DNA from 4 places in the Pseudomonas sp. FG35 genome. Region 4 is predicted to be linked to each of the others. Evidence: predicted binding sites of a transcription regulator. Region 4 holds the regulator's gene; each other region holds the start of a gene.
What was found. The regulator sigma-54, encoded in region 4, starts transcription at its own class of promoters, with help from an activator protein. The targets are predictions, from matches to a motif close to ANTGGCATNNANNTTGCTNT.
Positions count from the first base shown of each region.

Region 1: the regulator sigma-54 is predicted to act here: its motif matches at 4,840-4,859, upstream of ACODTD_RS21340 (CmpA/NrtA family ABC transporter substrate-binding protein).
Region 2: the regulator sigma-54 is predicted to act here: its motif matches at 3,171-3,190, upstream of glnK (P-II family nitrogen regulator).
Region 3: the regulator sigma-54 is predicted to act here: its motif matches at 3,558-3,577, upstream of ACODTD_RS27075 (circularly permuted type 2 ATP-grasp protein).

Region 1 covers NZ_JBMDJR010000011.1:38,719-46,459, forward strand. Annotated here, with positions in the region: gene ACODTD_RS21325 (bifunctional protein-serine/threonine kinase/phosphatase) at 1-1,483, opposite strand, end outside; gene ACODTD_RS21330 (nitrate/nitrite transporter) at 1,491-2,702, opposite strand; gene ACODTD_RS21335 (ANTAR domain-containing response regulator) at 2,923-3,498, opposite strand; gene ACODTD_RS21340 (CmpA/NrtA family ABC transporter substrate-binding protein) at 3,514-4,725, opposite strand; gene ACODTD_RS21345 (quinone-dependent dihydroorotate dehydrogenase) at 4,948-5,967, shown strand; gene rmf (ribosome modulation factor) at 6,106-6,321, opposite strand; gene rlmKL (bifunctional 23S rRNA (guanine(2069)-N(7))-methyltransferase RlmK/23S rRNA (guanine(2445)-N(2))-methyltransferase RlmL) at 6,852-7,741, shown strand, end outside.
Region 2 covers NZ_JBMDJR010000005.1:316,964-324,704, reverse strand. Annotated here, with positions in the region: gene ACODTD_RS12825 (HAD family hydrolase) at 1-135, shown strand, start outside; gene sutA (transcriptional regulator SutA) at 201-527, opposite strand; gene ACODTD_RS12815 (secondary thiamine-phosphate synthase enzyme YjbQ) at 630-1,055, opposite strand; gene ACODTD_RS12810 (ammonium transporter) at 1,271-2,608, opposite strand; gene glnK (P-II family nitrogen regulator) at 2,646-2,984, opposite strand; gene ACODTD_RS12800 (accessory factor UbiK family protein) at 3,383-3,643, shown strand; gene ACODTD_RS12795 (YifB family Mg chelatase-like AAA ATPase) at 4,132-5,625, shown strand; gene ACODTD_RS12790 (hypothetical protein) at 5,994-7,160, shown strand; gene ACODTD_RS12785 (adenylyl-sulfate kinase) at 7,235-7,741, shown strand, end outside.
Region 3 covers NZ_JBMDJR010000021.1:50,492-58,232, reverse strand. Annotated here, with positions in the region: gene ACODTD_RS27090 (c-type cytochrome) at 1-331, shown strand, start outside; gene ACODTD_RS27085 (transglutaminase family protein) at 346-1,155, opposite strand; gene ACODTD_RS27080 (alpha-E domain-containing protein) at 1,152-2,102, opposite strand; gene ACODTD_RS27075 (circularly permuted type 2 ATP-grasp protein) at 2,115-3,524, opposite strand; gene ACODTD_RS27070 (ribonuclease E inhibitor RraB) at 4,001-4,348, opposite strand; gene ACODTD_RS27065 (hypothetical protein) at 4,559-4,792, opposite strand; gene speE (polyamine aminopropyltransferase) at 4,949-5,824, opposite strand; gene ACODTD_RS27055 (PLDc N-terminal domain-containing protein) at 5,959-6,150, opposite strand; gene ACODTD_RS27050 (hypothetical protein) at 6,222-6,752, opposite strand; gene ACODTD_RS27045 (ankyrin repeat domain-containing protein) at 6,843-7,361, opposite strand; gene ACODTD_RS27040 (long-chain-acyl-CoA synthetase) at 7,459-7,741, opposite strand, start outside.
Region 4 covers NZ_JBMDJR010000002.1:198,379-206,119, reverse strand. Annotated here, with positions in the region: gene ACODTD_RS04995 (ATP-binding cassette domain-containing protein) at 1-702, opposite strand, end outside; gene ACODTD_RS04990 (KpsF/GutQ family sugar-phosphate isomerase) at 978-1,952, shown strand; gene ACODTD_RS04985 (KdsC family phosphatase) at 1,953-2,477, shown strand; gene lptC (LPS export ABC transporter periplasmic protein LptC) at 2,486-3,058, shown strand; gene lptA (lipopolysaccharide transport periplasmic protein LptA) at 3,045-3,590, shown strand; gene lptB (LPS export ABC transporter ATP-binding protein) at 3,590-4,315, shown strand; gene ACODTD_RS04965 (RNA polymerase factor sigma-54) at 4,502-5,995, shown strand; gene hpf (ribosome hibernation-promoting factor, HPF/YfiA family) at 6,069-6,377, shown strand; gene ptsN (PTS IIA-like nitrogen regulatory protein PtsN) at 6,389-6,853, shown strand; gene rapZ (RNase adapter RapZ) at 6,856-7,713, shown strand; gene ACODTD_RS04945 (HPr family phosphocarrier protein) at 7,729-7,741, shown strand, end outside.

The DNA of each region.
Region 1 (7,741 bases), on a different contig from region 4:
CCAAGACCCCGCGCTCCAGGCATTGCGCCAGCCATTCCGGCAGATCCGGGCGATAGCGACCGGCACTCACCGGCACCCCGAAACGCGGGCGCTGGAAGGCTTCTATCTCGCCGTAGGGAAAATGCCCGATAAGCAGGAAATACAAGGTCACGCCTACCGCATACAGATCCTGGTGTGTGCTGGGCGCCGTGCCTTGAAAGGCTTCCGGCGCGATGAAGCTCGGGGTTCCGGGCAAGGTCGACGGTGCGTCCTGCGACAGACCGGGACAATACGCCAGACCGAAATCCAGCAGGCGCAACTCGCCGTCGTCCCCCAGGTGCAGGTTTTCCGGTTTGATGTCGCGGTGCAGGATCTGCCGTCGATGCAACAGGCCGACAGCCCGCAGAAGGCGTTCGGCCAGATCCTGCCACTGAGCCAGCGGCAGCGGGCCGTTTTGCCCGAACAACTGAGCCAGGGTCGTCCCCGAATATTCACGCATCACGTAGTACAAATGCTGACGCTGACCGGCGCTATGGACTTCAGGGAAGTGCCGCCCGGCGACGCGTTTGAGAAACCATTCCTCTGCCAGCAAGGCCTGACCGGCCTGGGCATCGTCTGCCAGTTGTGCAGGCAACGTCTTCAAAAGCCACGCCTGGCCCTGACCATCGAGCACGCGATACAACAACGATTGCTGGCTCCGGCTTATAACCTCTTGAACCCGCCAGCCTTCAAAGACCTGACCCGGTTTCAACGACGTGGGCAGCGGCCACTGCTGCAAATGAATCAGCGCATCGCCGAGGCTGGCCTCGCCAACAGCATCCACCCGCACCAACAGCGCACTGGCATTGTCCTGACTGCCGGCCAGATGCGCGGCATTGACCAAGGTTTGCGCGGCACTGTGAAGATCCGGTTGATCGCGCAGGATTCCGGCAATGGCGGTATCGCCGAGCGCCGCCCAAACGCCATCACTGAGCAGCACAAAACATTCGCCGTCACGCAGTTCGCCGTCGAGAAAATCCAGCACCAGATGCTGATCCAGCCCCATGGCGCGCTTGAGCACGTGCTGCATGCCCGGTTGATCCCAGACGTGATCCTCGCTGATCCGTTGCAAGGTCTCGGCGTGCCAGCGATAGACCCGGCAATCACCGACGTGCGCCAGGGTAAACCGCCGGCCGCGCAGGACCAGCGCGCTGACGGTGGTGAGCAGCGGCTGGCCGCCACCGTTGGCCTGCAACCAGCGGTTTTGCGCGAGCAGCAGACGATCGAGGGCCTGGGCCACGCTCCAGGTTTCCGGAGTGGCGTAATAGTCCAGTGCCAGCGCCTGCAAGGTCGAACGTGCGGCCAGCCCGCCATCGGCGCACTGGCTCACGCCGTCGGCGATGGCGAACAGAAAGCCTTTGCTGGCAGCCAGCGCCGGAGCCGGGGTCACCAGGCGCAAGGCGTCCTGATTTTCCGCGCGGGGGCCTGTGGCGCTGGCTTCGGCGAAGCTCAGTTGCAGAGCCATTCGGGCCTCAGACCCGGGCAGCGGTCACGGCCGCCGAACCCCAAGTGGTTCTCCAGCGACGTTTGACCCCGTGCAGACCGAACCAGGCCAATACGCCAAGGCTGGCGAACAACCACAGCGCCAGTTGATAGCTGCCGGTGCTCTGTTTGATCGCGCCCATGCCTGCCGCCAGGGCAAAGCCGCCGATGCCGCCGGCCATGCCGATCAGTCCGGTCATCACGCCGATTTCGCGACGGAAACGTTGCGGCACCAGTTGGAACACCGCGCCATTACCCGCGCCGAGACCGAGCATGGTGCAGACGAAAAGTGCCAGCGCCGCGTAGGAACTTGGCAGGTTGAAACCGACCGCCGCGATACAAACTGCGGCGACCGTGTACATCGCCAAAAGCGTGCGAATACCACCGAATCGGTCAGCCAGTGCGCCACCGAGGGGACGCATCAGGCTGCCGCCGAAGACGCAGGCGGCGGTGTAGTAACCGGCGGTCACCGGGCTCAGGCCGTATTGATCGTTGAAGTAACCGGGCAGGGCGCTGGCCAGGCCGATGAAGCCGCCGAAGGTGACGCTGTAGAAAAACATGAACCACCAGCTGTCGCGATCGCCCAGGGCCTTGAAGTAGTCGGCCATGGATTTGGCTTTCGGCCGCTCCGGCGCGTTTTTCGCCAGCCAGGCGAACAGCACCAGGGTCAGGATCAACGGGATCAGGGCGAACCCGAATACATTGCTCCAGCCAAACGCCGCCGCCAGCACCGGGGCGATCAGTGCCGCGAACACAGTCCCGGAATTGCCGGCCCCGGCGATGCCCATCGCCTTGCCCTGATGTTCCGGCGGATACCATTGCGAGGCCAGCGGCAGGGCCACGGCGAACGACGCACCGGCCATGCCGAGGAAGAGGCCGAGCAGCAGGGCCTGTTCGTAACTGTGGATGCCCAGCTTCCAGGCACCGAACAGCGCACAGATCACGATCACCTGGCCGATCAGCCCGGCGGTTTTCGGCGACAGGCGATCGGCGAGCATGCCCATCGCAAAACGCAATACCGCGCCAGCCAGAATCGGCGTGGCGACCACAAGACCGCGCTGCTGGGTGGTCAGGTGCAGGTCGCCAGCAATCTGCACCGCCAGCGGGCCGAGCAGGTACCAGACCATGAAGCTCAGGTCGAAATACAGGAAGGCCGCGAACAGGGTCGGGGTGTGGCCGGATTTCCAGAAGCTTTTATTCATCGCGCACCTCAGCTGTAGAGAATCTCGAGAAGGAGTCAGAACCAGCACAGTGGGGCGCCGCCACGGCCGCACCACCGGCCCCGGGCTGTGGGGCCAAAACGAAAAAACGCCGCTACCCGGATCGCCGAAAGGGGCGAAGAAGGTGAGCGACGTCTTTGTCGTAGGTGGGGCAACCGCCGTTGGTTACCTGTAGGGATTGCCTAGCGAGATTTGTGCCAGCTCAGCCAAGCAACTCGCTCATCGCGATGATCTGCTCTGCCACCTGAATCAGTTTCTGCTGGCGGCTCATGGCCTGGCGGCGCATCAGGGTGTAGGCCTCTTCTTCGTTGCAGTCCTTCATTTTCATCAGCAGTCCTTTGGCCAGTTCGATGCGCTTGCGCTCGGCCAGTTGCTGGTCGCGCGCCTGAAGCTGGGCGCGCAAGGCCTGGTCGCTTTCGAAGCGGGCCATCGCCACGTCGAGAATCGGCTGCAAGCGTTGTGCATGAATGCCTTCGACGATGTAGGCACTGACCCCGGACTTGATCGCCTGACGCATCACGCCGGGGTCATGTTCGTCGGTGAACATCACGATCGGCCGGGGCTGGTCGCGGCTGACCAGCACCACTTGCTCCATCACATCGCGGCTCGGTGACTCGGTATCGATCAGGATCACGTCCGGACGCACCGTTTCGACGCGCGCCGGCAAATCGATGGTCAGGCCCGACTCGTCGATCACCTCGAAACCGGCCTCGGTCAGCGCGGCTTTCAGGCGTCCGACTTTTTTCGCGGTGTCGTTGATCAGCAGAATGCGCAACATATTCGCGGTCTCCTGTCAGCGCTGGGCAAGAAGGGGCGCGCTGTCGCTCAGCGCATGGAGCTTGAAGCTCCGGGCGTAGGTGGCCGGATCGCTGCCGTCCCAGATTTTGCCGTCGATCAACTGGCTGCTGCGCATGTCTTTGCCCCAAGCTGCGACGCCCACAGCAGTCGCCGCGTCGCGATAGATCTCCAGTTGTTGCACCTGCCGGGCGACGGCGAGGTAGTCCGGGTCATCGCGCAGCAAGCCCCAGCGGCGGAACTGGGTCATGAACCACATGCCGTCCGACAGGTACGGCAGATTCACCGCGCCATCGCCGTGAAAGCGCAGGGCGTGCGGGTCCTGCCAGCGATTGCCCAGGCCATCGTCGTAGTCGCCGAGAAAGCGTGGTTCGATGCAGGACACCGGGGCGTCGAGGTATTCCGCAGCGCTCAGCAACTGCGCGGTGCTGCGGCGGTTTTCCGGGCTTTCTTCGATGAAACGGCTGGCTTCGAGGATCGCCATCACCAACGCGCGGGCGGTGTTGGGGTACTGCTCGACGAACGCGCGGGTGCAGCCGAGAACTTTCTCCGGATGATCGGGCCAGATGGTCTGGCTGGTGGCCAGCGTGAAGCCTAGATTCTGCTGCACGGCGCTGGCCGCCCACGGCTCGCCGACGCAGAAGCCATCGATGCGCCCGGCCTGCAGGTGCGCGACCATTTGCGGTGGCGGCACCACCACGCTGTCGACATCCTGCAACGGATGAATGCCCTGGCTCGCCAGCCAGTAATACAACCACATGGCATGGGTGCCGGTCGGGAAGGTCTGGGCGAAGGTCAGTTTTGCGCGGGTTTGGTGCACATGGTGGTGCAGCGCTTCAGGACCGGTCACGCCCAGGCCCTGCAAACCGTGGGACAGGTTCAGGCTCTGGCCGTTCTGGTTCAGGCCCATCAGTACCGCCATGTCGGTTGACGCGACGCCGCCGATGCCCAGATGCACCGCGTAGATCAGGCCGTAAAGGCTGTGGGCGGCATCGAGTTCGCCGCTGACCAGATTGTCCCGCAGGTTGGCCCAGGAACTCTGGCGCTTGAGGTTCAGGGTCAGGCCGTAAGGCTGGGCAAAGCCCTGGGTGGCGGCGACCACCAGCGAGGCGCAGTCGCTCAGGGCCATGAAGCCCAGGTTGATCGCACTTTTTTCCGGGGCATCGCTGCCGTTGACCCAGGCCAGCGGCCCGGCGGAGGTTTGAGTCATGAAAGCCACCCTCAAAAAAAACGTCGTCCCAGGCTTTGCCCGCGCAAAACCGAGAGACGACGCCATTGTCTTTGCCTGCGCGCCACCATTGGCCTGCGGGCTGATGCCGAGGAGGGTGCAAGGCATATGCCATGCGCACCGATTTACCCGTGCGCCTCGCGCGGCGGGGCGATGCCCGGCTATAATCGCCGCCTCTTTTCGCCGCCCGAGTCATAGCCGCCCATGTACACCCTGGCCCGTCAGCTGTTGTTCAAACTTTCCCCGGAAACCTCCCACGATCTGTCGCTGGATCTGATCGGCGCGGGCGGGCGTTTGGGCCTCAATGGCTTGCTGTGCAAGGCGCCGGCGTCGTTGCCGGTAAACGTCATGGGCCTGCAGTTCCCGAACCCTGTCGGTCTGGCGGCCGGTCTGGACAAGAACGGCGCGGCCATCGATGGCTTCGCCCAGCTGGGGTTCGGTTTTGTCGAAATCGGCACCGTGACCCCGCGCCCGCAGCCGGGCAATCCGAAACCACGGATTTTCCGCCTGCCGGAAGCCGAGGCGATCATCAACCGCATGGGTTTCAACAACCTCGGTGTGGATAACCTGCTGGCGCGGGTGGCGGCGGCCAAATACAAGGGCGTGCTGGGGATCAACATCGGCAAGAACTTCGACACCCCGGTCGAGCGCGCCGTGGATGACTACCTGATCTGCCTGGACAAGGTCTACGCCCACGCCAGTTACGTCACGGTCAACGTCAGCTCGCCGAACACTCCGGGCCTGCGCAGCCTGCAATTCGGTGATTCGCTCAAGCAATTGCTGGCGGACCTGGCCACGCGCCGCGCCGAACTGGCCCTGCGCCACGGCAAACATGTACCGCTGGCGATCAAGATCGCGCCGGACATGACCGACGAAGAAACCGCGCAAGTCGCCCAGGCGCTGATCGAAACCGGGATGGACGCGGTGATCGCCACCAACACCACCCTCAGCCGCGTGGGCGTCGAAGGCATGGAACACGGTGACGAGGCGGGCGGTCTGTCCGGCGCGCCGGTGCGTGAGAAGAGCACCCACACCGTGAAAGTGCTGGCGTCCGAGCTGGGCGGCAAGCTGCCGATCATCGCGGCGGGCGGCATCACCGAAGGCAAGCATGCGGCCGAGAAGATCGCTGCCGGCGCGAGCCTGGTGCAGATCTACTCCGGCTTCATCTATAAGGGCCCGGCGCTGATCCGCGAGTCCGTGGACGCGATCGCCGCCAAGCGCTGATTTGCGGATTTAAAAGGCAGGCATAAAAAAGGGCTCCTCGAAGGAGCCCCTGGGCCGTAGCCCGCCGTCCGGGAAGGACGTGCATGGTGATCAGGTCGTTACGAAATCAGATTGTCGTGTCGCAATAAGTGCCCTGTGTCAGCCGACGGCGTGAAGTTCGTTGAGTCTGTGGATTCCCGCAGTGCCGGTCATACCGTCCCAGTTGTCGCCGCGTCCTTCTCGCCAGCCGTTGATCCAGGCTTGACGTACCGACGGTAGAGTAAATGGGCAAAGCTCACGGGATTTGCCACCAACGCCATATTGATATCCGCGCAAAAATGCTCTTTCCAACGGATCACGCTTAAGTCTTCTCATAGGGTGTTTCCCTCACTTGTTGACTGTTTTTGTCGCGTCGACCTCAACTGAGGTCTGGCAGAAAAACTCTGCCGTTGGCGGCTCGCTGCCGGCGTGGCGAGCCAAGGTGTTGACGCCGTTGCGACGTCAACCTGTGTCCAGTTCTAACCAATGAGTCACATCGATGGAATGACCGTTTTGTCATAAGGACGTAACGAAAAAGATGCTATGGCCATAAGTAACCGCGTATTTATCCAGCGTTTGTTGGCCAAACCCCGGTATGATCGGCCCCGCGCTGGATGATGAGGTTAATCCTTTAGTGAGAATGACCCACGTTTACACTGGGGTACTATTCGACGAAGGGTTGCTTTGAGTCATTTTGTTGCTTCAACTTTTTTCTCTGTCCCGGCATCTAAGCTCTTTTAACCCGAGCAGCGGGGATGGAACGGCACACCTTCGTGCCACGCGGGCGCTCTTGTAGAAAAGCGCCTGATTGAAAACCGGATCGGCAATGCGTTGCCGGTTCATCAGCCAAAGGCTCTGGAAAAACCATGTCCGACCGTTTCGAACTCTTCCTCACTTGCCCCAAAGGCCTTGAAGGCCTGCTCATCGAGGAAGCCGTCGGGCTTGGCCTTGAAGAGGCCCGCGAACACACCTCCGCCGTGCGTGGCATGGCGACCATGGAAACCGCTTATCGCCTGTGCCTCTGGTCGCGTCTGGCCAACCGGGTGCTGCTGGTGCTCAAGCGCTTCCCGATGAAAAACGCCGAAGACCTGTACCACGGCGTACTCGACGTCGACTGGCAGGATCACATGCTGGCCGACGGCACCCTGGCGGTGGAATTCAGCGGTCATGGTTCGGGCATCGACAACACTCATTTCGGCGCCCTGAAGGTCAAGGACGCCATCGTCGACAAACTGCGCACACCGCAGGGCGACCGCCCGAGCATCGACAAACTCAACCCGGACCTGCGCATTCACCTGCGTCTGGATCGTGGCGAAGCGATTCTGTCCCTCGACCTCTCCGGCCACAGCCTGCACCAGCGCGGTTACCGCTTGCAGCAGGGCGCTGCGCCGCTGAAGGAGAACCTTGCAGCCGCGATCCTGATCCGTTCCGGCTGGCCGCGCATTGCCGCCGAAGGTGGCGCGCTGGCTGACCCGATGTGCGGTGTCGGTACGTTCCTGGTCGAAGCCGGCATGATCGCCGCCGACATGGCGCCGAACCTGCGTCGCGAGCAGTGGGGCTTCACCGCCTGGCTCGGTCACGTGCCGGCGCTGTGGAAAAAACTGCATGAAGAAGCCGTCGAGCGTGCTGCTGCCGGTCTGGCCAAGCCGCCGCTGTGGATTCGTGGTTATGAAGCCGACCCACGGCTGATTCAGCCGGGCCGCAACAACGTCGAGCGCGCCGGCCTGAGCGAGTGGATCAAGATCTATCAGGGCGA
Region 2 (7,741 bases), on a different contig from region 4:
CAGCAGGCCGGTCTGCGAGCGATCTGGTTCAACCCCGCCGGCAAGGTCTGGGAAGCGGAGCGCCTGCCGGATGCCGAGATTCGTAGCCTGAACGATCTGCCCGCAGTGCTCGCCCGCTGGAACAGCCGCGGCTAACTTTCTTTCGCCCATGAAAAAGCCCGCAGCGACGGCGGGCTTTTTCAGCAAGCGAGCGACACGCCTCAGATAGGGCGGCTGCCGTACTTGTTGTCCGGTTTCTTGGGCGGATCGGCGACCACGTTGGCCTCCACTTCCTGCACCTTGCCGCCGCGTGCAAGGAACTCTTCCATGGCCTTGGCCAGGGCGTCGCGCTCCTTGTTCTTGGCTTCAATGCTCGGCAACTCGTCGACCGACACCGCAGCCTTGGCCTTGCCTTTGGCAGCCGGGGCCGGCGTATCGTCACCGCCATCGTCTTCAGCAACGTCTTCCGCTGCTGCTTCCAGACCGTCTTCGGCCTCGTCTTCGTCGCCTACTTCGAGGTCGTCGTTTTCCAGATCATCGTCGCTCATGTTCTACCTCATGACTTGCGAAAAGCAGATTAGTTATAGACCAGCTTTGGCGACTGTCGAAAGTCGCCGGAAAAAAATCGGTAACCATTGGTGACCAACGGTTTATGCCCCTTCACCGTGCAAGGTGGCGAGGACTTTACGGGCACCGCCATGATCACGGTGCTCGCCCAGATAAACGCCTTGCCAGGTACCCAGTGCCAGTCGGCCCGCCGTTACCGGCAAACTGATCTGACAGCCCAGCACGCTGGCCTTGAAGTGCGCCGGGAGGTCGTCCAGGCCTTCGTCGTTATGCTCATAGCCGTCTGCTCCTTGTGGGATCAGACGATTGAAAAATCGTTCGAAGTCGCGACGTACCGCCGGATCGGCGTTCTCGTTGATGGTCAACGACGCCGAGGTATGCTGCAGCCACAAATGCAACAGACCGACCCGGCATGCCTTGAGTTCAGGCAGGCCGGCGAGCAACTCGTCGGTCACCAGATGAAAGCCCCGGGGCCGTGCCCGCAGGGTTATCAGAGTCTGTTGCCACATACAGTTCTCCGCACGTTCGGGGCGCATTCTAGCGCGCTCTGGAAAAAAACAAAGGCCCTAATATTCCTTCAATGATGTAAGCCTTTGGCCGCAGAAAAACACTCGTCGTAAACACGACCAAAGCAGTACGAAAAATCCTTTCAGCTGTATCGGGGAAGACAAATTCCAGACAAAAAAATGCCCGGCGAGCCGGGCAAGTTTTTTGCGGCGCGTGCTTACAGGTTGTAGCCACGCTCGTTGTGTTGTGCCAGATCCAGGCCGACCGATTCTTCTTCCTCGGTCACGCGCAGACCCATCACGGCATCCAGCACCTTGAGGATGATGAAGGTGACGATCGCGGTATAGATCACGGTGAAGCCGACGCCTTTGCACTGAATCCAGACTTGTGCGGCGATGTCGGTGACGGTGCCGAAGCCACCCAGCGACGGTGCGGCGAACACACCGGTCAGGATCGCGCCGAGGATACCGCCGATACCGTGCACGCCGAAGGCGTCCAGGGAGTCGTCATAACCGAGTTTGCGTTTCAGGGTGGTGGCGCAGAAGAAGCACACCACGCCTGCCGCCAGACCGATGACCAGGGCACCCATCGGGCCCACGGTGCCAGCGGCCGGAGTGATCGCCACCAGACCTGCAACGACGCCGGATGCGATACCCAGTGCGCTAGGTTTGCCGTGGGTGATCCACTCGGCGAACATCCAGCCCAGTGCAGCAGCGGCGGTCGCGATCTGGGTCACCAGCATCGCCATGCCGGCGGTGCCGTTGGCGGCCGCAGCGGAACCGGCGTTGAAGCCGAACCAGCCGACCCACAGCATCGCCGCGCCCATCAGGGTGTAACCCAGATTGTGTGGCGCCATCGGCGTGGTCGGGAAGCCTTTGCGTTTACCCAGTACCAGGCAGGCAATCAGACCGGCCACACCGGCGTTGATGTGCACCACGGTGCCGCCCGCGAAGTCGAGTACGCCCCAGTCCCACATCAGGCCGCCGTTGCCGGACCAGACCATGTGCGCGATCGGTGCATAAACCAGGGTGAACCAGATGCCCATGAAGATCAGCATCGCGGAGAACTTCATCCGCTCGGCGAATGCACCGACGATCAGCGCCGGGGTGATGATCGCGAAGGTCATCTGGAAGGTGATGAAGACCGCCTCGGGGAACAGCGCCGCCGGGCCGGTCAGGCTCGCTGGCGTGACACCGGCCAGGAACGCCTTGCCGAAACCGCCCACGAACGAATTGAAGTTGACGACGCCCTGCTCCATGCCGGTGGTGTCGAACGCGATGCTGTAGCCATAAATGACCCACAGGACGCTGATCAGACCGGTAATGGCAAAGCACTGCATCATCACGGAAAGAATGTTTTTCGACCGGACCATGCCGCCGTAGAACAGCGCGAGGCCGGGAATGGTCATGAACAGCACGAGGGCTGTGGAGGTGAGCATCCAGGCGGTGTCGCCGGAGTTCAGGACTGGAGCTGCCACTTCGTCTGCCGCCATGGCCAGGCCGGGCATTACGATAGACAACAGGGCTCCTAGCCCTGCGAATTTACGCAGAGTCATATTGTTTTCTCCTGGGGCGTTGGGTTTGTGGCGGCGCTTAGATCGCGTCGGTATCGGTTTCGCCGGTACGGATGCGGATCGCCTGTTCCAGATTGACCACGAAGATCTTGCCGTCACCGATCTTGCCGGTGTTGGCAGCCTTGGTTATCGCCTCGATAACCCGATCCAGATCCTTGTCGTCGATGGCAACGTCGATTTTCACCTTGGGCAGAAAATCGACCACATACTCCGCGCCGCGATACAGCTCGGTGTGACCCTTCTGCCGACCGAAGCCTTTGACTTCAGTAACGGTAATGCCCTGCACGCCGATTTCGGACAGCGACTCGCGCACGTCGTCCAACTTGAACGGCTTGATGATGGCAGTGACTAGCTTCATGAAACTCTCTCCCGAATTGGTGGACTTGCCCCAGGAAAACAAACCCGACTCAAGTCTAAGCGCAGTGCCTGGCTTTGTAACGCTTCGTTGTCGACGCCAGCTAACCGCTCCAGACGAAACTCCCCGCTCCGTCTGCCGCACTGCATTCGTCACAGCGACTGCATCAGTGCATGGGTCGAAGGTGTCTAAGCAGAAAGCTTGCCATCTCGCCAAAAACCACTGATTTCAATCCCTTGGCCGCTGCGGCAGATGCCATCACCCAAATGGCACTCGGGATACGCACAACAACGGTGCGTGGCCGTGCATCCAGTTGCGCGAAAAGCGTGCATCCGTGCCTGCGCAAATGACTATAGACACTGCGTGATACACTGCCGGCCATAGTTTCCAGGACATATCCCATGCTCGCGCCCAAAGACTTCCTCGACGCCCTGAGCGGCACCGCCTCCCGCCTGTTCAGCGGCGACACGCCCTTGCCAAAAGCCGAAATCGAAAGCCAGTTCAAGATGCTGCTGCAAAGCGCCTTCAGCAAACTGGACCTGGTGAGCCGCGAAGAGTTTGACAGTCAGATGGTGGTGCTGGCGCGCACTCGGGCCAGGCTGGAGAGCCTTGAAGCGAAGGTGGCGGAGATGGAAGCGAAGCTGACGCCGCCGGCGGAGTAACACCTCGTGTCTTTGTGAATGCGGCCCCTTGTGGGAGCGGGCTTGCCCGCGAATGAAGGTCGGAACGACCTTCCCGCCATTCAGGATTCGCTGCCGAATCTCGGCAGAATCCTACAGCTGGCAACCCCGCCGTCCGATTGCGTCGTGAAGCCCAGATTCCTAAGCTCACCCAATGCTGAATGTTCAGCACTGGGTTTGCGCCCAGTTTGGCCGATACGATTTCTGCCAGTCAGCGGCACTTTTTGAAGGTCGCCGCGACCTATGGCAAAGAATTGGAGCCAGATGGCTGGCTCGCCGGTGGCGGAACCTGAATCCCGAATTAAAAGTCCGCCTAGTTGGCGGTTTTTTTACGCCTGACGATTAATCATTTCGACTCCAGCAACATCCAGTGAAGGTTTGCCCAGGCAGCCGTCCCTCCAACTCTCTCCTCCCCGACTACCCTTAAAAAACCGCAGGAAGCGGCCCCCGATTCAACTCAAGGAACGACCATGTCCCTCGCCATCGTCCACAGCCGCGCCCAGATAGGCGTGGATGCCCCCGCCGTCACCGTCGAAGTTCACCTGGCCAACGGCTTGCCCTCGCTGACCATGGTCGGCCTGCCCGAAGCGGCAGTGAAGGAGAGCAAGGACCGGGTGCGCAGTGCGATCATCAATTCCGGGCTGCAGTTTCCGGCGCGGCGGATCACCTTGAATCTGGCGCCGGCGGATCTGCCCAAGGATGGCGGGCGGTTCGATCTGGCGATTGCGCTGGGAATTCTGTCGGCGAGTGTGCAGGTGCCGACGTTGACCCTGGATGACGTGGAATGCCTGGGTGAGCTGGCGTTATCCGGTGCAGTGCGGGCGGTGCGTGGGGTGTTGCCAGCGGCGCTGGCGGCACGCAAGGCCGGGCGGACGCTGGTGGTGCCGCGGGCGAATGCCGAGGAGGCGTGTCTGGCGTCAGGACTGAGGGTGATCGCAGTGGATCATCTGCTGGAGGCCGTGGCGCATTTCAACGGGCATACACCGGTCGAGCCTTATGTCTCGGATGGGTTGATCCATGCCGCCAAACCCTATCCCGACTTGAATGAGGTACAGGGCCAACTGGCCGCCAAACGGGCGCTGCTGATTGCCGCCGCCGGTGCGCACAATCTGCTGTTCAGCGGGCCACCGGGGACGGGCAAGACGTTGCTGGCCAGCCGATTACCGGGATTGCTGCCACCGCTGGCCGAGAGTGAAGCGCTGGAAGTGGCGGCGATTCAATCCGTCGCCAGCGGCGCACCGTTGACCCACTGGCCGCAGCGCCCGTTCCGCCAACCGCATCACTCGGCCTCCGGGCCGGCATTGGTCGGCGGCAGTTCAAAACCGCAACCCGGTGAAATCACCCTCGCCCATCACGGCGTGCTGTTTCTCGATGAGCTACCCGAGTTTGATCGCAAGGTGTTGGAGGTTCTGCGCGAACCGCTGGAATCCGGCTGCATCGTGATCGCAAGGGCCAAGGAACGGGTGCGGTTTCCCGCGAGATTCCAGCTGGTCGCGGCGATGAACCCCTGCCCCTGTGGATATCTTGGCGAACCGAGCGGCAAGTGCTCGTGCACGCCGGACATGGTGCAGCGCTATCGCAACAAACTGTCGGGGCCGTTGCTGGACCGGATCGATTTGCACCTGACGGTGGCGCGGGAGGCCACAGCGTTGAACCCTGCGGTGAAACCGGGAGAGGACAGCGCCAGCGCGGCCACGCGGGTCGCCGAGGCCCGCGAGCGTCAGCAAAAACGTCAGGGCTGTGCCAATGCGTTTCTCGATTTGCCGGGGCTGAAGAAGCACTGCAAGTTATCCACAGCCGATGAAACCTGGCTGGAGTCAGCCTGTGAGCGACTGACCCTGTCGCTGCGTTCAGCACATCGGCTGCTCAAGGTTGCACGGACACTGGCCGATATAGAGAAGGTTGATGCCATATCACGTGAGCATCTGGCCGAAGCGCTGCAATATCGCCCAGCGACGCAATGACGGGATGGACAGGCAGCTTACAGGCGACCTGTGCCAGCTGAAAATAAAGTCCGCGCGCGCTGATAGCCATTAGCCAAGATGTGATATAACGACGGCGCTTTTCATCAGGCGCCAGAGCTTTTAGTTAAAAACTTCAAACTTTAAAGCAATATAAAATGGAGGCGACACATCATGGAAAAGAACTCTTCAGCCCAGCGGGCGCAATACACTTGATCAATAAAATCGTCATGAGACGGCGGACTTAAAACAACTGCCGATGACAGATCTTCAATGGCGAACGCGTCAAGACAATATCAATCAGTTGTCTACGCGCAATCCAGCTGATCCAACTTTTTTGCCACGGCAAATTTTAAAAGTACAAGTCAATAATGAAAAACGTCTATTTGATCAGCAATGTCACCCGTGGCGGAAAAACCTACCTCGAATACCTGATCCCGGCGCTCAATGCCCTGCGCCACGCCTACAACTGCATCGTGCTGCAGACCGACAAGACCGGCCTGAGCAGGCAGGAGGCAGAAGAGATCCTTGACTATCCGGTTGAGCAGGTTGAAGTCGAAGTCATCGCGAACCTGGCCTCGCAAGTCGTCATTTCAAACGATGCCTGGATTGGCCGACTGCTCGACGATTCGAACTTCGGTATTTTCCTGACCCACGGCAATGTGGGAATGCCGACCAAAGACAAGTATTACTACGCCGAACTGACGTCCTATTGGGATGTGGTCATTTCTTCGTCCCGATCGGGTTTTGATCTGATCAGATCGGGCCTGCAACGCTACAGACCCGACAGAAAGGCCCTGAAATCGCTGATTGCCGATGGCATAGCCTTGCGCTCCGACCTGCGCAAGACCAGTCCGGTCGCGACTCTGCCCATCAAGGTTCCGAAATTCTTTGAATCCGCTCCCGGGTCAAACAAGGCGTCGGATGATTTCGTTGTCGGACTGCTGCCGACCCAACTGGGAATCTGCCCAAGCGGCGCCTCCCTGTACGAGAACCTGCAAACCGTGATCAACGCGGTCAAATCACAGATCCCTCACGCCCGGTTCATCCTGCGTCCGTACATGGCCGACCTTCAGCATCCAACCCTGAAGGACCTGTGCAACCAGCTCTCGGCGTATGAATGGATCACCATCGACACGACGGGCACCAGCAGCACGGTTTTCTACCAGCAGTGCGACACCATCATTACCGATGCCTCGACCGGCGGTGTCTCGTTCATGCTCAACACGTGCAGGCTGCCAATCTATTACGTTCCGACGACCGACGAGTCCAACCCGACCGTCGACGTCTGGTTGCAGCAAATGAACAACTTGCTGCCCATCGCCAAGAACGGCGAAGAACTCAAAGAGCTGGCACTCGGTTTCAGCCTGATGTCCCCTGAAGACTGCTACTTCATTTACAAGAAGTTCTATGAGAGTCAATACAGCAACTTGCCATTACCGCAGGATGTGTTTCACGACTTGATTGAAAACAGGCACGACTCGATGTTCTGCCAACTAACCATCGACTCTTTTGGCAACATCAAAGAACGTGACTGAATACTTGTATCGCGTATTGAACCGGTGCAGGTTCATCACGCCAGGTATCCAAACCGGACACTGGTCAGAATGCTATGAAATGTAACCCTCACGCGCAGGTGATCTGGATTACGGGCCTTTCAGGCGCCGGCAAATCAACGCTGGCCGGTGATCTCGTTGACCGTCTGCGCAGCCGCGGCGAATCGGTCGTGATGCTCGACGGCGACGAGCTGCGCGAGGTGTTCGGCGCCACCGCAGCCAGCTCGCAGAACCATGGCCGCGAAGGGCGACTCGCGCTGGCCATGCAATACGCCCACCTCTGCAGAATGATCGCCGCACAAGGCCACACCGTGGTGATCGCAACGATTTCGCTGTTTCGTGAAGTTCATGCGTGGAACCGTGCCCACCTGCCCGGCTATTTCGAGGTTTATCTCAAAGTACCGTTAGAGGAACTCGGTCGCCGGGATCCCAAGGGCATCTACCGTCGGTTTCATGCCGGTGAACTGCACAACGTTGCCGGTCTCGACCTGCCTGTGGATGAACCGCAGGCAGCGGACTGGCTGGTTGAATTCGACCCGCTGCGCTCCAGGCACGACCTGGCA
Region 3 (7,741 bases), on a different contig from region 4:
CCCTGCCCTGTTGCCGGATCCTGCGTTGAAGGCCGACGACCCGGTGAATCAGGGTTTTGCGTTGTTTCAGAAGAACTGTCTGGCGTGCCATCGCCTGAATGGCGCAGGCGATGCGCAATTCGGGCCGGACCTGAATATTCCGTACAACCCGACCGAATACTTCGGCGCGGACTTCCTCAAGCGCTACATCCGCGATCCGCAGAGTCTGCGTCAGTGGCCGCAGGCGAAGATGCCGGGGTTTTCCGCCGAGGTGTTGCCGGATGCGGATCTGCAGAAACTGATCGGGTATTTGCAGCACATGGCCGGGCGCAAGGTTGCGCCCGCCAAGTAAGCCAACTACGTCGTTTACTGCTGCTGCACCGAGATGATTGGCGCTGGTGTCGGCGACACCAGCACTTTCGCGTGCATCTGCTCTGAACCGCCGCCACGGCGCATCCCGCGCACCGGGCAGGCGTCGAGGTAATCCAGACCCACTGCCAGTTTCAGGTGCCGCTCCGGCCGCGCCAGTTCATTGGTCACGTCAAAGCTGTACCAGGCGTCATCGATCCAGGCTTCGGCCCAGGCGTGACTGGCCAGATGCTCGCAATCCTCGCTGTACAGATAACCCGACACATAACGTGACGGCACCCCGAGACTGCGCGCGCAGGCTAGGAACGCATGGGCGTGATCCTGGCAAACACCCGCCCGCCCGGCAAATGCCTCGGCGGCACTGGTGTCGACTTCGGTGGCGCCCGGCTTGTAGGTCATGTGCTGGTTCAGCCCATGCATCAGGTCGATCAGTGCATTGCGGTCCCGTCGCTGCTTGCAGGATTTCTCGGCAAACGCCCGCAACGCCTCGTCAGCTTCGGTCAGCCGGGTGAAACGCAGGAACGGCAGCGCCGACTGACTCTCGTGCTCCGCTTCGCGCAACTCGTCGATATCGACCTGCCCCCGGGCGCCGATGATGATCGCTTCGTGAGGCTCGTCCATGGTCAGGACGTGCAGAATGTTGCCGAACGGATCGAGCTGGGCGCGCACCGGGCGCGGCAGGTCGAGCTGCCAGCTCAGCACGTGCTGACGCTCGCTGTCGTGGGGTGTCAGGCGCAGGTACTGGATGCTCGCGCGCACCTGATCTTCGTAGTGATAGGTGGTCTCGTGGCTGATGGAAAGTCTCATGCGGCCTCCAGGTAGGAACTGTGAATGGCGTTGCCCAGCTGGCGCACCAGCGGGATGAATTCGGTGAGCCAGGCGTGCAGCCCTTCCTCGAGAATTTCTTGAATGCCGGTGTAGCGCAGACGCGCGTCCATTTCCGCCGCCAGTCGTTGCGCAGGACGACCGTTGGCCCCCGGCAATTGCGCGAGGATCTGGTCGATCTCTTCGGTGCAGGCCCGCAGCGAACGCGGCACGTCGGCGCGCAACAACAGCAGCTCGGCCACATGCCGGGCGCCGGGCGCATCGCGATAGATCTCGGTGTAGGCCTCGAACGATGACAGCGCCCGCAACAGTGCACTCCACTGGTAATAGGCGTGAGCGGTGCCATCGCTGACTGCTTCGGCCTGATCGCCGGCCATTTCGTAACGCGCATCGAGCAGGCGCAACGTGTTGTCCGCCCGCTCGATGAAGGTCCCCAGGCGAATGAAACGAAACGCGTCGTTGCGCATGATGGTGCCGTAGGATGCCCCACGGAACAGGTGCGAACGTTCCTTGATCCACTCGCAGAAGCGACTCATGCCATAACGGCTGAGGCCCTGATTGGCGATCCCGCGAATCTCCAGCCAGGTGGCGTTGATGTTCTCCCACATGTCGGCGGTGATCCGGCCACGCACCGCATGGGCGCTGGCGCGCGCCGCGCCGAGGCAGCTATAGATGCTCGCCGGATTGGCCGCGTCGAGGGCGAAGAAGTGCAGCAAGCGCTCGGCATGCAGCTCGCCGTGGCGTTCCAGGTAATCGTCCAGCGTGCCGGTGATCAGCAGCGGCATCGCCAGTTCGTGCAGACCGTCGCCACGGCCGTCCTGCGGCATCAGCGACAGCGAATAACTGACGTCGAGCATCCGCGCGAGGTTTTCCGCCCGCTCCAGGTAGCGCGACATCCAGTACAGATCCGAGGCAGTTCTACTTAACATGGCAGGCTTCCTTCAATCCTCGACCACCCAGGTGTCCTTGGTTCCGCCGCCCTGGGATGAATTCACCACCAGAGAGCCTTCACGCAGGGCGACACGGGTCAAACCGCCGGGCACGACCCGGGTTTCGCGGCCGGACAATACGAACGGGCGCAGGTCGATATGGCGCGGCGCAATGCCGTTTTCGACAAAGGTCGGACAAGTCGACAGCGACAGCGTCGGTTGCGCGATGTACGCGTGGGGCTTGGCCTTGATCCGCTCGCGGAACGCATCGATTTCCGCGGTGGTCGCCGCCGGCCCCACGAGCATCCCGTAACCACCGGAGCCCTGGGTTTCCTTGACCACCAGATCCGGAAGATTGGCCAGCACGTGGGAAAGTTCAGACGGGTTGCGGCATTGCCAGGTCGGCACGTTCTTCAGGATCGGTTCTTCGTCGAGGTAGAAACGGATCATTTCGGTAACGAACGGATACACCGATTTGTCGTCCGCCACGCCGGTGCCGATAGCATTGGCCAACACTACATTGCCGGAGCGATACGACGACAGCAGCCCCGGCACGCCGAGCATCGAGTCCGGGCGGAAGGCCAAAGGATCGAGGAACGCATCGTCGAGCCGGCGGTAGATCACGTCCACCGCTTTCGGGCCGTCGGTGGTGCGCATGAAGACCTTGTCGTCGCGCACGAACAGATCCGCGCCCTCCACCAGCTCCACGCCCATTTCCCGGGCCAGGAACGCATGCTCGAAAAACGCGCTGTTGAACCGACCCGGCGTCAGCACCACCACACTCGGGTCGTCGATCGGGCTTGAGCTTTTCAGGGTGTCGAGCAGCAGGTTCGGGTAATGGTCGATGGGAGCGATGCGCTGGGCCGCGAACAGTTCGGGGAACAGGCGCATCATCATCTTGCGGTCTTCGAGCATGTAGCTCACGCCGCTTGGTGTGCGCAGGTTGTCCTCGAGCACGTAATAAGTGCCGTCGCCGTCGCGCACCAGATCGACGCCGGAGATGTGCGAATAGATATCGCGGTGCAGGTCCAGCCCCTGCATCGCCAACTGATATTGCTCGTTGGCCAGCACCTGTTCGGCGGGAATGATCCCGGCCTTGATGATGCGTTGCTCGTGGTAAAGGTCGGCGAGGAACATGTTCAGCGCCTTGACCCGCTGGATGCAGCCGCGCTCGACGATCCGCCATTCACTGGCCGGAATGCTGCGCGGAATGGTGTCGAAGGGAATCAGACGCTCTGTCCCCTGCTCGTCCCCGTAGAGCGTGAAGGTGATCCCGGCGCGATGGAACAGCAGATCGGCCTCGCGTCGCCGCTGGGCCAGCAGCTCGTCAGGCGTTTCGGCCAGCCAGCGGGCAAACTCCCGGTAATGCGGGCGGATCTGGCCGCCGGCATCGTACATCTCATCAAAATAGGTGCGGATCATGCCGTACTCCTTGTCACTCCGGACATACAGGCCTTCGCAAGGCCCGTGCCATCGGCATAAACGCTTTGATTTCAATCGGTTGGATATTCACGCCACACGTACCGCACCATTCCTGTGCGGCAAATGCCCCAACCTGATCGCCCCCGCCTCATTGCGACGCAGTCCCGTCGCCTATCACCAGCATAGTCAGAGTTGATTTCACTGCCCGTCGGCGGCTGCGGATAATCCGCGCATCCGCTGCAAAAACGTCGCTGACGAAGTACGCAGCCTCACTGTTCCGGCTTGCCCTGGCAGCCCTCCCGGCCGTAACCCTGACCGGTTTCCTCTCCTTCCGGTCTTCCCTTTCAGCCACCCCCTCAGGTGGCTTTTTTTTGCGCCGGATTCTTGTTTCAGGGTTTTGCCATGAGGCGTTCAGGGGCAGAAACGACAACGGCCGACCCGAAGGTCAGCCGTTGCTCGACGTGTTGCGAGAGTGATCAGTTCAAACGGTGCCGGTTGCGGATCTCCTGTTTCACGCCCCAGCCTTCGATGATGCCGCCCAAGGGCTCGACCACCGCCGAAAAGCCCTGCTCGAAATCGCCAATGTCGTCGTAGGTTGCGTACATCACCTTGCTCAATTCCAGAGACCAGGCGCCGTCGTCGCGCGCACTGACCTGGGCATTGATGGATTCACCGCGAAATTTGCCTGCCGCCCTGCGTGCCCGCTCCTCGTCCGGGAAAATGGCGTAGAACTCGATGGGATGGAATCGGGAAAAATCGAAACCGCCTTCTTTCATGCGGCGCAGCACGCTGCTGCTGATGTCTTCTTGATAGGCTGTGCTCATGAATCGTCCCCCTCGCATAGATGGATAGACTTTCCGTATTCCCTGCACTGGCCCACAGGGCCCGGGTGCTTACGGCAACCGCGTTGCCGGCGGGAAACAAGCATGTAGCTGACAAGACCAGACCTTAGCGATCCGTTCGCTGATCTCGCTTGCAGAGTAGCCCCAAGATAGAGCCGCTGCCAAGGCCTGGTAAGCAATGTAAAGGAAGATTCAGATTGGGGTGATGCTGCGGATTTCGATGCTGTTCTGGGTTTTCAGGCTTTTTACGCCGGCATCGGCGGTGCGCCCTTCCAGATCGTTCAGGTCAAGCTCGGCGGCGACCGGCAGCAACCGTTCCTTGATGAGGCGGGCTGCCCGTTCATGACTGGGGCATTCCTCGCACTCGAAGACTTCGTCGATCGTTTCACCATGATCGTCCACGAAAGTGACTTTCCACTTTGACATCGGAGCCTCCTCGATCAAACCCGCAAATGGGCTTACACCTATCTCGACTTTTGTCAGGATTGATCGTTCAAAAGGTTTACACCGATGCAACATGAAAAAAGCCGAGGCCGGCGTGTTTTCGCACACCGGCCTCGGCTTTTTCTGACCCGCGAATGATCAGTCGTTGCTTGGCTTGTTCACCGCTTGCAACACGTACTGCGGCAAGGCGAAAGCACCAATGTGAATTTCCGGGTTGTAGTAACGGGTAACGATGCCGCTGCCGATGAAGCGCTGTTGCAGAATTTCACGGCTCAGCTTGCGGTAGGCCGGGTTGGTCGAGCCCCAGGCAAAGGTCATCGAACCGCCGATGTAGGTCGGCACGGCTGCCTGATAGAAGTGCCAGTCCGGGAACAGGCTGCGCAGGCGACCGGCAGTGGTTTTCACTTCTTCGATCTGCATGAACGGCGTGCCGTTCTGGGTCACGAGGATGCCGCCCTCGTTCAGGCAGCGGTGGCAGGCCTGGTAGAAGTTTTCCGAGAACAGCACTTCGCCCGGACCGATCGGGTCGGTGGAGTCGGAAATGATCACGTCGAATTTTTCAGTGGTGGTGGCGACGAAACGCATGCCGTCGTCGATCACCAGGTTCAGGCGTGGATCGTCGTACGCACCGCTGGAGTGGTTCGGCAGAAACTCTTTGCACATGTCGACCACGGTGCCGTCGATCTCGACCATGGTGATGTGCTCGACGCTGGCGTGTTTGGTCACTTCGCGCAGCATGCCGCCGTCGCCGCCGCCAATGATCAGCACGCGCTTGGCGGTGCCGTGGGCGAGGATCGGCACGTGGGTGAGCATTTCGTGGTAGATGAACTCATCGGCTTCGGTGGTCTGGATCACGCCGTCCAGCGCCATCACCCGGCCCATGCGCGGGTTCTGGAAAATCACCAGGTGCTGGTGTTCGGTGCGCACTTCGTGCAGCAGTTTTTCCATGCGAAAACGCTGGCCGTAGCCTTCGTAGAGGGTTTCCAGGTATTCGCTGGTCTTGGTGACGGTCATGGTGAAGTGCTCCGATGAATGCGCGGGCGCCAATCGTCAGGTTCGATTGCCCGGGAAAGGCGCGCATTCTACGTTGCCGAAGATGACAGGTCGAACCTCAGTTCATCGGCCCGACCCGATCAGGGTGCGAACGGTCAGATCCGCACGTTGCCCCGCGGCCCGGCAATCGCCCAGATGATCAGGCCCAGCACCGGCAGCAGGATGATCAGCAGCACCCAGAGGATTTTCATCCCGGTCTCGGCGCCGCTTTTCAGCACATTGATGATCGCCCAGATGTCGAGCGCAAGAATGATCAGGCCGACCAGGCCGTTGAACGTGGAACCCATGGTGTCGCTCCAGAATAGTGGCATGCACTTTTAGGATAGACGGTCGCGCACAGGGTTCCCTTTTATTGCATTCAGACGTGAACGGCGACCTTCAGGGCTTCCAGCGACGGCGCGGCGGCAATGCCGACTTCGGCGCACAGTTCCAGCACGCGCGGCACGTCGTTGCCGTAGACCAGCACCACTTGCAGCTCGTCGTCGAGCAGCTGGCTGAAGTTCATCAGGGTGTAACCGCCGTTTTCCTTGTTCAGGCTGCTCATCTGCACCTGGATGCGGTTGAGCGCGGTCAGCGCCTCGGTCTTGGCCAGTTGCTTGGGCTTGAGGTTGAACTCGACGCCCGGGCCGAACGAAGCCACGATCTGTGCGAACAGGTCAACGTAGGTGTCCGCCTGAAACAGTACGGTCTCGGGCAGGCTGCCGACCACCACCCATTCGCCCAGCGGAATCGGGAAAGTGTCGTCGTAGTTGATGTCCGGGTTGGCGGTCAGAAAAGCATCGGCATCGGCGTAGGCCTGCGCCGCTTCGTCAGCGACCTTCAGGATCTCGTCTTCGCCCATGCAGCCGGAGCTGATTTTGCTGATGAGTTCGGCGAGTGCGGCTTTCATGGGAGCGGATCCTGTGGCGAAGAGAATTTTGAGGGCGCGAAGGATAGCGCATTCTCGCCTTCGCCACAGAACGGGTTCCGGCCAGCGGCTTCAGCCCAGCAGTTTTTCCAGCTGCGCGGTGGTGTCCACAGCGCCCATGGTGCGGGCCGCGTCCAGCGCGGTGATGCCGTTGGCATCCTTGGCTTTCGGATCGGCGCCCTGGTCGATCAGGTAGTCGACGATTTCAACCCGGTTGAACATCGCCGCCATCATCAACGCCGTGCGTCCGTCGAAAGAGGCACCTTCAATCTGCGCCCCACCTTCGACCAACGCCTTGACCACGGCCAGGTCACCCTTGAACGCCGCGCCGGCAATCGGGCTTTGGCCGTTGCCGTTACGTTGTTCCGGGTCGGCCTTGTGCTTGAGCAACACTTGCACCGCGTCCACATGCCCGTAGTAACTGGCGAGCATCAGCAGGGTGTCGCCCTTGCTGTTGGTCAGGTTCACCGGCAGACCGGCAGTGATCAGGCGATCCAGCATTACCGCATCGCCCTCACGCGCCTTGTTGAATACCTGCTCGGTGAATTCGGCGGCTTCTTCTGGGGTCATCTGGCGGCTTTGGTCGGACATGGGGCAACTCCACTTTCGGTCGATCGGAAAGCCGATAGTTTCCCGAGCGCGGCGATAGCTGTCATCCCCTTTTTTCCGAGACCGCCGATAGCCAATATCAATAACGGAACTTGCCTGCCCGGATGTCCGCAAGGATTCCATCCGAGACCTGCACGTAGGTTTCTGTCCCTGGCAGCCAGGCATAAATCGGGTCATCGCCTGTCTGGCGGGGATCGAAGCCTTCGTTTTTCAGGCGCGTCTTCTGGTATTTGAAGGTGCCGGTGGTTTCCATTTTCACCTTGACCCGTAAGAACAACGGCACCGCGTAGGCCGGCATACGCTGGCGGACGAAGGCCAACAGTTCGGCGAAATCCAGGGTCGCCAAAGACTCGGCCGGGGTG
Region 4 (7,741 bases):
GCTCATCAGTTCGTCCGGCGTGCCCTGTCCCAAAACCTGGCCATCGCCGACCACATAGATGTAGTCGGCGATGCTCGCGGTTTCGGCGAGGTCGTGGGACACCACGATGCTGGTGATCCCCAGGGCATCGTTGAGCAGACGGATCAGGCGAACCAGAACGCCCATGGCGATCGGATCCTGGCCGACGAACGGTTCGTCGTACATGAGGATCTGCGGGTCGAGGGCAATGGCCCGGGCCAGGGCAACACGACGCTTCATCCCGCCGGACAGCTCGTCAGGCATCAGTTCGATCGCACCGCGCAGTCCTACCGCCTGCAACTTGAGCAGCACGATGTCGCGGATCATCTCGTCCGGCAGTTCGGTATGAACGCGCAGCGGAAAGGCGACGTTCTCGAATACATCGAGATCGGTGAACAGCGCACCGCTCTGAAACAGCACGCCCATGTGCTTGCGCGCATCGAACAGATCGCTGCGCGACAGCTTCGGCAGGTTCTGGCCGTTGACCCAGACCTCGCCCTTGGATGGCCGCAACTGGGCGCCCATCAGGCGCAACAGCGTGGTCTTGCCACACCCGGAAGGCCCCATGATGCCGGTGACCTTGCCGCGCGGGATGCGGATATCGACGTTATTGAAAATGCTCCGCGCACCGCGCTTGAAGGAGACTCCCTTCAGCTCGACCGCGTAGGCGTTATCGGCACTCATCTAAACTCCTTGCGATGCAGCCTCTCACTCGGACGCCTGGCTTTCTTGAGAAAGCCCCTACATCCCGGGCAGGCCGAACTGGCGGCGAACTATATCACTGCAAAGGGCAAGCGCCCAAGGCCTGCACCGGTCCGCATTCTGCGAGTTGAAGGGCTTGAAGCCTTATTTATGGAGTTTTGGTAACGAGGAATGACAAAGCACGACGAACTTGCGTGAGGCTTTTCAACATAACCGCTATAATCGCCGCCTTTTCATCGGGCTATACGATTTCTGACATGAGCCAAACCAGCGACCTGATTCAATCGGCACAACGCACTATCCGCCTCGAAGTGGAAGCCGTACAAGGCTTGTTGCCCCATATCGACGCCGATTTCGTACGCGCTTGCGAGATGATTCTGGCCAGCAAGGGCCGTGTTGTCGTGGTCGGCATGGGCAAGTCCGGGCACATCGGCAACAAGATTGCCGCGACCCTGGCCAGCACCGGCACCCCGGCGTTCTTCGTACACCCGGCCGAGGCGAGCCACGGCGACATGGGCATGATCACCCGTGACGACGTGATACTGGCCCTGTCGAACTCCGGCTCCACCAACGAAATCGTCACCCTGCTGCCACTGATCAAACGCCTGGGCATCCAGCTGATCAGCGTCACCGGCAACCCGCAATCGCCGCTGGCCAAGGCCGCCGAGGTCAACCTCAACGTTCACGTCGAACACGAAGCCTGCCCGCTGAACCTGGCACCGACCTCCTCGACCACCGCCGCGCTGGTCATGGGCGACGCCCTGGCCGTGGCGCTGCTGGAAGCGCGCGGTTTCACCGCCGAAGACTTCGCCTTTTCCCACCCGGGCGGCGCACTGGGCCGACGCCTGCTGCTGAAAGTGGAAAATGTCATGCACGCCGGCCAGGAACTGCCGCAGGTACAGCGCGGCACCCTGCTCAAGGACGCGCTGATGGAAATGACTCGCAAGGGTCTGGGCATGACCGTCATTCTTGAAGCGGACGGCAAACTGGCCGGAATCTTCACTGACGGCGACCTGCGTCGCACCCTGGATCGCAGCATCGATATCCACAGCGCTACCATCGACCAGGTGATGACCGTGCACGGCAAGACCGCCCGCGCCGAGATGCTCGCCGCCGAAGCGCTGAAAATCATGGAAGACCACCGAATCAACGCGCTGGTTGTCGTGGATGAGGAGGATCGCCCGATCGGCGCCTTCAACCTCTCCGACCTGCTGCGCGCAGGAGTGATGTAAATGAGCACCGATCTGCTGCAACGCGGCAAAGCCATCAAACTGGCGGTATTCGACGTCGACGGTGTTCTCACCGACGGGCGCCTGTACTTCCTTGAAGACGGCAGCGAGTTCAAGACTTTCAATACGCTCGATGGCCAGGGCATCAAGATGCTGATGAACGCCGGCGTTCAGACCGCCATCATCAGCGGTCGCAAGACCCCGGTGGTCGAGCGTCGGGCAAAAAACCTGGGGATCCCGCACCTGTTTCAGGGCCGCGAAGACAAACTGGTGGTTCTCGACGGTCTTCTGGAGCAACTGGGCCTAAGCTATGAACAAGTGGCTTACCTTGGTGATGACCTGCCCGACCTGCCGGTGATCCGCCGTGTGGGGCTGGGCATGGCCGTAGCCAACGCCGCTGCCTTCGTGCGCGAACACGCTCATGGCGTCACCCAGGCCCGCGGCGGCGAAGGTGCCGCCCGCGAATTCTGCGAACTGATCCTGCGCGCCCAAGGCAGCCTCGACGCCGCCAACAACGCGTACCTGTGAGTCCAACCATGTTTAGCAAAAAGTTTCGCAACATCCTGCTGTTCGGTTGCATCGCAGCGATTTTCGGTGCGGTGGGCTACTGGAACATCAGCCCTGAGCGCTTTCTCGACAAGCCCCCCGTCTCGGCGGCGGAGAGCCCGATCGACTGGTATGCGACCAATACTCACACGATCCAGTACCTTGAAGACGGCAAAGTGCAGTACGAAATGACGTCCGAGAAGGCAGAGCACGTCAAGGTGACCGACATTACACTGGTCACCAAGCCCGATCTGAACATGTTCCGCGGCACCGATTTCCCATGGCACGTGACCAGTGAACGCGGTGAAGTGAACTCCGGTGGCACCGAGGTCGAGTTGATCGACTCGGTACGCGTCAAGCGCACCGACGAAAAGAACCGCGACACCTTGATCACCTCCACTCGCATGACGGTGTTCCCGCAGCAGCAATATGCGCAGACCCAGCAACCCGTTAGAATCGACGGCGCTGGCGGTGTATCGACTGGCGTGGGAATGAAAGCGTATTTGAAGGAAAGCAGGATACACCTGCTATCGAACGTAAGAGGACAGTATGAGGCTCGTTAAAACCCTCCCTATTTTGCTCAGTCTGGGCGCAGCACTGGGAAGCGTGAGCGCCTGGGCTCTGCCGAACGATAGTCAGCAACCGATCCGCATCCAGGCTGACGATGCTCAGCTCGATGACAAGAATGGCATCGCGACCTACAAGGGCGACGTGATCATTACCCAGGGCTCGATGATCGTCAAAGGCAATACCGTGACCATGACCCGTGCGCCCAATGGCGATATCGATGTCGTGACCTCGGTGGGCAACCTGGCCTACTTCGAGCAATTGCAGACCCAGGGCGACGCCAAGCCGGTCCAGGGCTACGGCGTGACCATTCAGTACCACGCGCAGCAGAACCGCGTTGTGCTGATCGACAAGGCCAAGGTCGTCGACAAGGACAACAACGTCACTCAAGGCGAAAAAATCGTCTATGACACGGTGAAGAAACTGGCCAGTGCCGGTCGCGCCACCGGCAGCAAGGTCACCGAAGCGCGTCCGCGCATCGACATGGTGATCCAGCCGAAGAAGAAAACCGACGAGAAGACCCAGTAATGGCAACCCTGAAAGCTCAGCACCTGGCCAAGGCCTATAAAAGCCGCCAGGTCGTGCGTGACGTCAGCCTGTCGATCGACAGCGGCCAGATCGTCGGCCTGCTCGGTCCGAACGGTGCAGGCAAGACCACCTGCTTCTACATGATCGTCGGCCTGGTTCAGGCCGATCAAGGTCGCGTACTGATCGACGACCTGGACGTCAGCCACCAGCCGATGCATGGCCGTGCGAAGGCCGGTATCGGCTATCTGCCGCAAGAAGCGTCGATCTTCCGCAAACTGTCGGTGGCCGACAACATCATGGCCATCCTCGAGACCCGTCAGGAACTCGACAAGGCAGGTCGTCGCAAGGAGCTGGAAAGCCTGCTGCAGGAATTCCACATCAGCCACATCCGCGACAACCTCGGCATGAGCCTGTCCGGTGGTGAGCGCCGCCGCGTGGAAATCGCCCGAGCGTTGGCCACGGCACCGAAATTCATCCTGCTCGACGAACCGTTCGCCGGTGTCGACCCGATCTCGGTCGGCGACATCAAGCAGATCATCCATCACCTCAAGGCCAAGGGGATCGGCGTACTGATCACCGACCACAACGTCCGCGAGACGCTGGATATCTGCGAAACCGCCTACATCGTCAACGACGGCCAGTTGATCGCCGAAGGCGACTCAGAAACCATCCTCGCCAACAATCTGGTGAAGGAAGTCTATCTGGGTCACGAGTTCCGCCTGTAAGCGTGACAGCATTCGACCAGCCGTCCGGGTGCTGTAACATTGAAGCGCCTTTTTATACGCTTTTATTGTTACAGCGCTCTAGGCAAACACGACAGTTTCAGGCATATAATTTGCTTAAGTTTGGCGCTTCGGCGCCCTGTAGTGGATGGCGCATAGCGCCGGCGAATAAGGTGTTAAGCCCCTGCCATGAAACCATCGCTAGTCTTGAGAATGGGCCAGCAGCTGACGATGACACCGCAGCTGCAACAGGCCATCCGCCTGCTCCAATTGTCGACCCTGGATCTGCAACAGGAAATCCAGGAGGCTCTGGAATCCAATCCGATGCTCGAACGCCAGGAAGACGGCGACGACTTCGACAACTCCGATCCCATGGCCGACAACGCCGAACAGAAGCCCAACACCGAGATCCAGGAACCTTCCTATCAGGAGACCGCGCCGACAGTCGACAACCTCGAAGACGGCGAATGGAACGAGCGCATCCCCAACGAACTGCCCGTCGACACCGCTTGGGAAGACGTCTATCAGACCAGCGCCAGCAGCCTGCCGAGCAGCGATGATGACGAGTGGGACTTCACCACCCGCACCTCCGCCGGCGAGAGCCTGCAAAGTCACCTGCTGTGGCAGTTGAACCTTGCCCCGATGTCCGACACCGATCGCCTGATCGCTGTCACCCTGATCGATTGCATCAACAATCAGGGTTACCTCGACGAAACCCTCGAAGAAATTCTCGACGCCTTCGATCCGGAACTCGACATCGAGCTGGACGAAATCGAAGCCGTCCTGCACCGCATCCAGCAGTTCGAACCGGCCGGCATCGGCGCACGCAACCTGGGCGAATGCCTGTTGCTGCAATTGCGCCAGCTGTCGGCCAAGACCCCTTGGCTGGCAGAGGCCAAGCGTCTGGTCACCGATTACATCGACCTGCTCGGCAGCCGCGACTACAGCCAGCTGATGCGCCGCATGAAGCTCAAGGAAGACGAACTGCGCCAAGTCATCGAACTGGTGCAGAGCCTCAACCCGCGCCCCGGCTCTCAGATCGAATCCACCGAAGCCGAATACGTGGTACCTGACGTCATCGTACGCAAGGACAACGAGCGCTGGCTGGTCGAGCTGAACCAGGAATCGGTGCCGCGCCTGCGGGTCAACGCCCAGTACGCCGGTTTCGTGCGCCGCGCCGACACCAGCGCCGACAACACCTTCATGCGCAATCAGTTGCAGGAAGCCCGCTGGTTCATCAAGAGCCTGCAGAGCCGCAACGAAACCCTGATGAAAGTAGCGACCCAGATCGTCGAGCACCAGCGCGGCTTTCTGGAATACGGCGACGAAGCGATGAAGCCGCTGGTCCTGCATGACATCGCTGAAGCGGTGGGCATGCACGAGTCGACGATTTCCCGCGTGACCACGCAAAAGTTCATGCATACCCCGCGAGGCATATATGAACTGAAATACTTTTTCTCCAGCCATGTGAGCACTTCAGAAGGCGGTGAATGCTCGTCCACGGCGATCCGCGCGATCATCAAGAAACTGGTTGCCGCGGAAAATCAGAAAAAGCCGTTGAGTGACAGCAAGATCGCTGGTTTACTGGAGGCACAAGGCATTCAGGTGGCTCGCCGCACCGTCGCCAAGTACCGCGAATCCCTCGGGATCGCGCCTTCGAGCGAACGCAAGCGGTTGATGTAAGCCACGTTACAGCGTTCCAGTGGCAGGCTTTTCGGCCTGCCGCTTTATGCACTGGCAACGAAGGAGAAGCTGTATGCAAGTCAACATCAGTGGACACCAACTGGAAGTTACCCAGCCTCTGCGCGAGTACATCGAGCTCAAGCTCAAGAAGCTCGAAGGGCATTTCGACAAGATCACCAACGTACAGGTCACGATGTGCGTCGAAAAGCTGAAGCAGAAAATCGAAGCCACGCTGCATATTCCCGGCAATGAGGTCGTCGCAAACGCGGAACATACCGATATGTACGCTGCGATCGACGCGTTGACCGACAAGCTTGATAAACAACTCAAAAAGCATAAGGAAAAGACCCAGAGCCTGCTTCAGGGCGCTACCGGTCGATAACCCCCAACCCCATGATCCGACTTGAAAGTATCCTGACCCCCGGCCGTTCCCTGGTGAACGTGCCGGGCGGCAGTAAAAAGAAAGCCCTCGAACAAATTGCCAACCTGATCGCCCGGGAAGTTCCGGATCTGGAGATGCAAGATGTCTTCGAGGCATTGATTGCCCGTGAAAAACTGGGTTCCACCGGTTTTGGCAACGGCATCGCGATTCCCCACTGCCGCCTCAAGGGCTGCGAAGCGCCGATCAGTGCGCTGATGCACCTTGATGCCCCTATCGATTTCGACGCTATCGACGGCGCGCCTGTGGACCTGCTGTTCGTCCTGCTGGTGCCCGAAGCCGCCACCGATGCGCACCTGGAGCTGTTACGCCAGATCGCCAGCATGCTCGACCGCAAGGACGTGCGCGATCGACTGCGCAGCGCGCCAAGCAACGAAGCCCTGTACCAGGTTGTACTGGAAGAGCAGAACAGGCCGTAATCATGCGCTTGATCATTGTCAGCGGCCGTTCCGGCTCGGGTAAAAGTACCGCCCTGGATGTCCTTGAGGACAACGGTTACTACTGCATTGATAACCTGCCGGCCGGCCTGCTGCCGGAGCTGGCCGAACGTGCCCTGATTCACACCGAACTGGCGCAGCCACTGGTGGCGGTATCGATCGACGCACGCAATCTGCCGAGCCATCTGAGCCGATTTCCGGAATTGCTCGAGGACGTACGCGCCAAGCATATTCAATGCGATGTCCTGTACCTGGATGCCGACGAAGAAACCCTGCTCAAGCGTTTCTCCGAAACTCGCCGCCGCCACCCGCTGAGCAACGCCAATCGTTCACTGGCAGAAGCCATTCAGGATGAAAGCGCCCTGCTCGGCCCGATTGCCGATCTCGCCGATCTGAAGATCAACACCACCCATCTCAACCTGTACCAGCTACGTGACACCATCAAACTGCGCTTGTTGAACCAGCCGGAGCCGGGCACGGCGTTTCTGGTGGAGTCGTTCGGTTTCAAACGCGGCATGCCGGTGGATGCGGATCTGGTGTTCGATGTACGCTGCCTGCCGAACCCGTACTGGAAGCCGGAACTGCGCGCGCAATCCGGTCTCGATCAGCCGGTCGCCGAGTATCTGGCGGCCCAGCCCGAGGTCGAGGAGATGTACCAGGATATTTACACGTACCTGCACAAATGGCTGCCGCGCTTCGCCGCGAGCAACCGCGCTTACGTCACCATTGCCATCGGCTGCACCGGCGGGCATCACCGTTCCGTTTACCTGACCGAACGTCTGGGCCAGGCGCTGCAGAAGACCCTGAAGAACGTCCAGGTCCGCCACCGCGACCTCAGCTAAAGGATTCACACCGCGATGCCTGCTCGTG